Rhizobium sp. SSA_523: one gene and its partner. The protein of the gene in region 1 interacts with the protein of each later gene in a pairwise test. Links are inferred from orthologs where the notes say so. Each region holds a gene or a part of one and is shown on either strand. Other genes may lie near its edges.

Evidence for each region. The genes of interacting proteins can lie anywhere in the genome.
Region 2: the proteins of cysK (region 1) and cysE interact in binary tests that used the Escherichia coli proteins (3 or more experiments, as listed by UniProt). The link is inferred for Rhizobium sp. SSA_523 from one-to-one orthologs.

Annotation. Positions count from the first base shown.
Region 1 is NZ_CP129382.1:3,164,688-3,167,728, forward strand. What follows is about bases 58-3,026. They hold cysK (cysteine synthase A), read right to left. Parts: upstream 2,042-3,026; coding sequence 1,073-2,041; downstream 58-1,072. Other genes in these bases: QTJ18_RS23305 (GNAT family N-acetyltransferase), read left to right, coding at 58-923; QTJ18_RS23315 (LysE family translocator), read right to left, coding at 2,201-2,812; dut (dUTP diphosphatase), read right to left, coding at 2,916-3,026. Outside these bases: more of QTJ18_RS23305, read left to right, coding at 1-57; more of dut, read right to left, coding at 3,027-3,041.
Region 2 is NZ_CP129382.1:816,197-819,202, reverse strand. What follows is about bases 16-2,949. They hold cysE (serine O-acetyltransferase), read right to left. Parts: upstream 1,928-2,949; coding sequence 1,103-1,927; downstream 16-1,102. Other genes in these bases: QTJ18_RS12325 (alpha/beta fold hydrolase), read right to left, coding at 2,012-2,797; QTJ18_RS12335 (DUF3126 family protein), read right to left, coding at 771-974; QTJ18_RS12340 (phasin family protein), read right to left, coding at 205-561.

The sequences.
Region 1 (3,041 bases):
TGCACCTGAACGCCGTCTTTGGTATCCAGAATTTCCCCCGCTGGGCACGCGTCGGCGGTTGGGGCGATCGCTACGAGGTCGTTGCCCTAACGGAAGGTGACAAAATCTGTGCCACCATCGGCGTCACCGTGATGGAGGGGTGGCTGGGCAGGCGCCAGCCCATGCCCGTCTTCCAACTGGGCGCCGTTGCCACCCGCCCGCAGGATCGCGGGCGCGGACTGGCGCGCCGGCTGCTGGAACATGTGCTGGCGGAGGCGGATCGTCACGGCACGCCGGTTTTGCTGTTCGCCAATCCCTCGGTGGTCGATTTCTATCCGCGTTTCGGGTTTCGACGCCTGATTCCGGATCGGCTGTTTCTACAACTTCGACCAGGCCCTGAAACGAAGAATGCCATCGGGCGCCGATTCGACCCGGAGACATTGCAGGACCGTGCCCTGCTCGCGATGTGGTGCGACAGAGCAGATGCCCATGGCGGAATCCTCGCGGTACGACCGGATGCCTCCATCCTTCTCTGGCATCTCATGAACACGAACGTGACCGCTTATGTTCTGCCGAAGGAAAGAGGGCTGGCTTTTGTCGAGGTGACGGACAGAGGCGTGATGCTCTGCGACTGTCTTTCGCGAGACGGAATGGGCCATCACGGCTTGCTGCAGGCGCTGGCAGCCCCGTATGGCGGCCGGATCGAGTTGGGTTTCGTGCCGGACGATCTCTTTAAAGAGGTTCCGGAAAACTGTCCCAAGGTTTTCCGGAACCTGCGTCAAGAGAATACACTAAGCGGACGAAGCGTTGGCGGGCCCACCATACACGACAGTCAGGGCGAGAACGGCTTGATCCGTCAGCCGTGGCCGGAGGCCTACATGTTCTGGCGAGGCCCTTCCCTGCCGGAGGGCATCCTGCATTTTCCCGCACTGATGATGACCTGAGGCTGTTCGAGGACGCGGTGCGCATCGACGATGCAGAGAGGGAATGCCAAAAATCCGAAGACGTTCGTTCCCCGGCGGCTGAATCGTTTTGCAGAAACGCCGCCGATGGAAATTATCGATTCGCTATTCGCTATTCGCTATTCGCTATTTTACCCGCCCAGCCCCTCAAACAACGCCGTCGAAAGATAGCGCTCGGCAAAGGAAGGAATGATAACAACGAGGTTTTTCCCCTCGTTTTCGGGGCGGGAGCCGATCTTGATGGCGGCGGCCAGCGCCGCACCGGAGGAAATGCCGACCGGCAGGCCCTCGAGCCGCGCCACGTGGCGGGCAGTTTCGATAGCCTCGCCGCTGGCAATCGTGACAACCTCGTCATAGATCGATCGGTCGAGGATCTTCGGGGCAAAGCCGGCGCCGATCCCCTGGATCTTGTGGGGTCCGGGTTCGCCGCCGGACAGGACCGGGGATTCCGCCGGTTCGACGGCGAAGATCTTCAAATCGGGCTTGCGCGCCTTCAAAACCTGACCGACGCCGGTGATCGTGCCGCCGGTGCCGATGCCGGCCACGAAGAGATCGATCTTTCCCTCGGTATCGTTCCAGATTTCCTCTGCCGTGGTCTTGCGGTGGATCTCCGGATTGGCTTCGTTCTCGAACTGCTGGGGGATCACCGAATCCGGCAGGCTGGCCGCCAGTTCTTCCGCCTTGGCAATGGCGCCTTTCATGCCCTTGGGCCCCTCGGTCAGGACCAGTTCGGCGCCAAGCAGGGCCAGCATCTTGCGCCGCTCCACAGACATGGTCTCCGGCATGGTCAGGATCAGCCTGTAGCCCTTCGCGGCAGCGGCGAAAGCCAGTGCAATGCCGGTATTGCCGGATGTCGGCTCGATCAAAGTGGTCTTGCCGGGCGCGATCTTGCCTTGCGCTTCCAGGCTTTCGATCATCGCCACGCCGATGCGGTCCTTCACCGAGGAGATCGGGTTGAAGAATTCGAGCTTGGCCAGAAGATGGGCCTTCACGCCTTTTTCCTTCGCCAGCTTGTCCAGGCGCACGATGGGCGTGTTGCCGATGGTCTCGACGATAGAGCCGTAGATCTTGCCGCGGCCTGGCTTGGCGGTGTCCGACATGTCCGAATTCTCCCAAATGCTGTTTCACACCTAGATTAGGATGTAATTGCCTGACCGGCGAGGGGTAGCATTGCGCCTGAGGCGTGGAATCAGGAAAAAACTACGCGAGTTTCGGCTGCTTCCGGGCGTCGCTTTGCCGTCTCCCATTTGCCCCAGGCGTCAGCGCGCCGCGATATAGGCGGCGGTGCCGGCCAGAATGCTGGCTGCCGAGCGGTTCAGGATCTGCAAGGTCCGCGGGCGTTTCAGCAGCAGCCGGGCGCGTGCCGCCAGCAGGATGTAAGGCAGGAGGACAGCCATCAGCACGGCGAATGTCACGCAGACCAGCACCAGATAGTCGCTGACGCCGATCTCGCGGATGGGCAGAAGAGTGGGCGCCAGGGCAAGGTAGAAGAGCATGGTCTTCGGGTTGCCGAGCGTTACCAGGAGGCCGGACAGGAAGGACAGAAAGACGCTCGGAACCTGTTCCGCTTCGATGCTCTGCGAAAGGAGTCCCGTGGTCCACAGCTTCCAGGCAATGAAGCAGAGATAAGCCGCCCCGGCATATTTGATGATCAGAAAAATGGTGCCGAATTGCTGCGCCACGAGCGCCAGCCCCAGGATGACGGCCGTCAGGTAGACGAGGTCGCCCAGAATGAGGCCAAGACCCATGAAGAAGGTCGGCCGGAACCCGGAACCGAGGGCGCGGGCAACGATAGCCGTCATGCCCGGCCCGGGTATGGCGGCTGCAATGAAAAGGGCGCCTGCATAGGCAATCAGCGATGTCAGTGTCATGCCGTCTCCTCCCTCGATCTTCGTTCAGCCTCGCCGAGTATCGTCAATTCCCAGCAACCGCCGTCAATTGCCGGCAATCGCCGTGCAAGGCCGTCAGGCGCTGTCAGATGCCCGTCGAACCGAAGCCGCCGGCACCGCGCCCGGTTTCGCTCACGGTTTCGGCCTCGGCAATGCGGGCCTGCACCACCGGCGCCAAGACCAGCTGTGCGATCCGCATGCCGCGTTCGAC
Region 2 (3,006 bases), 2.3 Mb from region 1 along the record:
TTATTTAGTTCGCTGAACGTGGATTTTAAGCCCCTTGCGGCAGGGCGCAATCACTATTCCTTGCGTGGCTTGCCTGGAACAGGAAAAACAAGGCCCCAGCCGGGGGCGAAGCACAAAAAAGAACCGGCAGCACCGCTTGTGCCGCCGGTTCAGGACCGTGGTCGAAAAATGTCGGACGCTTGTCTCTCGGCCTTGTGCCGGAGATCAGGCCGCTGCCTGGGCCGGAACGATGGCCGTCGCTGGCTTCTGCAGCGAAGCCTCGGCGGGCTTGTAGGCGCTCTTTGCCAGATCCGCATACATGTCGCTGAGCTTCATGGCTTCGGCCACGAAAGTCTCGTAGGACGTTCTGGCATAGGCCGTCTGCACTTCGTAGACGGTCTCGATGCTGCGGGCCGAAGCCAGTTGCTCCATGTAGGACATCATGCCCTGGAACGACTTCTTCTGGAATTCGCCCGTCTCCGTCGCGATGGCCTGGAAACCCTTAAACAGGTCCGAGTAACCGCGCATCATGCCGTCCACCGCTTCCTTGCTCTTCCGGTTGGCTTCATCGAAATTGAACATTCTCCGCCTCCTGAGGGGTTGCTTCGCACTGCAAATAGGAGATTTTGCACTGCGAAAGTCAAGCGCGGATCGCCCTTAGCGTGTGAAGAATCGGTAACAAAGGGCCCATCAGACCCATTCGCCGCAAGCAAAACTGACGAAACGCAAACGGGACCCGCAGGTCCCGTTCTGGTGATGTGATCCGAATGGATTGCGCGATGCGCCGCCGCTCACAGATCGACGTCGAGGATCGCCATCGAGAAATTGTAGGAGCGGTCTTCGTCCTCGTCGTCGACATAGACGACGCCCAGGAACTCGTCGCCGGCGTAGACTTCCGCGGAATCATCCTTGCGCGGGCGAGCCTTGACGTTCATCGAGGGATTGAACACCCGCTTGAAATAGGCGTCCAGTTTCTTGATTTCTTCGGCTTTCACTGATGTTTTCTCCGTCAGGATTCGCAGTGCGGTGGCTTTTGGCACGGGTCGGTCACGAAAGTAAAGGACGCAAGGCCCAGCTTTTTTCCGCTCCCTCGACACCTAACATGGCGCACCAGGGCAAAGCCTCAATCCTCTGAGCGCAGCATCTGGTCCATCAGGCGCGAGGGCTCAGAACAACCGGCTTCGCCAACCACCTTGGCCGGCACGCCGGCGACCGTGGATTTGGCCGGCACCGGTTTCAACACGACCGAACCGGCCGCAACGCGCGAGCAGTGGCCGATTTCGATATTGCCGAGGATCTTGGCGCCGGCGCCGATCAACACGCCATTGCCGATCTTGGGATGGCGATCGGCGCCTTCCTTGCCGGTCCCGCCGAGCGTCACGCCATGCAGGATCGAGACATTGTCGCCGATCACCGCCGTCTCGCCCACGACGAAACCCGTCGCATGATCGAGGAAGACGCCGCGGCCGATGCGCGCCGCCGGATTGATATCGGTCTGGAAGACGCTGGAGGACCGGCTTTGCAGATACATGGCGAAATCGCGCCGGTCCCGCTTCATCAGCCAATGCGCCAGCCGATGTGTCTGGATGGCATGAAAGCCCTTGAAGTAGAGCACCGGCTCCAGAAAGCGCAGGCAGGCGGGATCGCGATCGTAATAGGCCTGGATGTCGACCCGCAGGATCGTCCCCCATTCCGGCCAGTCGCGCAGCATTTCCTCGAAGGTCTGACGCAGCAGCACGGCCTGCAGATCCGGATGGTCCAGCCGCTCGCAGATCCTATGGATCACGCAATCTTCCAGCGAGCGATGGTTGAGCACCGTGGAATACAGGAAGGCCGCAAGCAGCGGATCCCGCTCCGCACCTGCCTTGGCCTCTTCGCGCAGCGTATCCCAGATCGGATCCACGGAAGCCACCGGCTCCGAGGCGCGTATATCAGTGCGTGCCGCCATGGCAGAACCCTCGTTTGACTGAGACGTCATTATATAGAACAAACTTGCGCAAACTCCAATGCGCGCGGAAAATCCGCATCGGCCTCACGCCGCGGTCTGCCCGGCCAGGAAATCGAGCACGGCAGCCTTGAACACCCGGTCTCCCACCGCCAGCATATGATCCCGATTGGGGATGTCGAGCGCCTGCGCGTTCGGCATCAAGGCTGCCAGTTCCTGCGCAGAGCCGGCGATATCGTCCCTGGTGCCGACGCCGATCAAGGTCGGCACGGTGATGCGCGCCATATCGGCACGCGTTACGAGATCGCGCGATCCGCGGATGCAGGCGGCAAGCGCCTGGCGATCACTCCTGGTCTGGTCGGCAAAGGCGCGAAACATCCGGCCGCGCTCATGCGTCACGGCGTCGAGCGAGGGCGCCAGGAGGGCGTCGGCGATCGGATCCCAGTCGCCCACGCCGTCCGTCATGCCGATCCCCAGGCCGCCCAGCACGAGGGAGCGGACACGCTCCTGATGCGCGAGCGCTGCGAATGTGGCGATGCGCGCACCCATCGAATAGCCCATCAGATGCGCGTTCGGCAGATCGAGGTGATCGAGCAGGGCGACGGCATCCTCGGCCATGATCCATGGCCGGTAAGCCTCCGCATCGGCTGGCTTGTCGCTTGCGCCATGGCCGCGATTGTCGAGCGCGATCACCCGGTAGCCCGCCTCGCCCAGCACCTTCAGCCAGCCGGGATGCACCCAGTTGACATTCGCCGTGGAGGCAAAGCCGTGAATGAGCAGAATGGCATCGCCTGACGCCGTTCCCTCATCGAAATAGGCAAGGTTGAGGCCTTGATGCGTAAAGGTCGAGTATTTCGGTGTGTTCAAGTTCATCCTGCTGCTTCCCTGCTCTGCGATCCGCCACGCTGATGTCCGGTCCTGCCGGCCCTGGCATGGGTGCTGTTCGATGCCGTCCGTCCCTGCTTTGGTCCTGGCCGGCCCTGGCGATCCGGTCTCGAAACCACCCGCCTGTTGCGGACGGGCCGATTTTTTTAACCCGCCGCACCGTCTTGGCACTACACTTTCAACCCCCGCCTCTATAA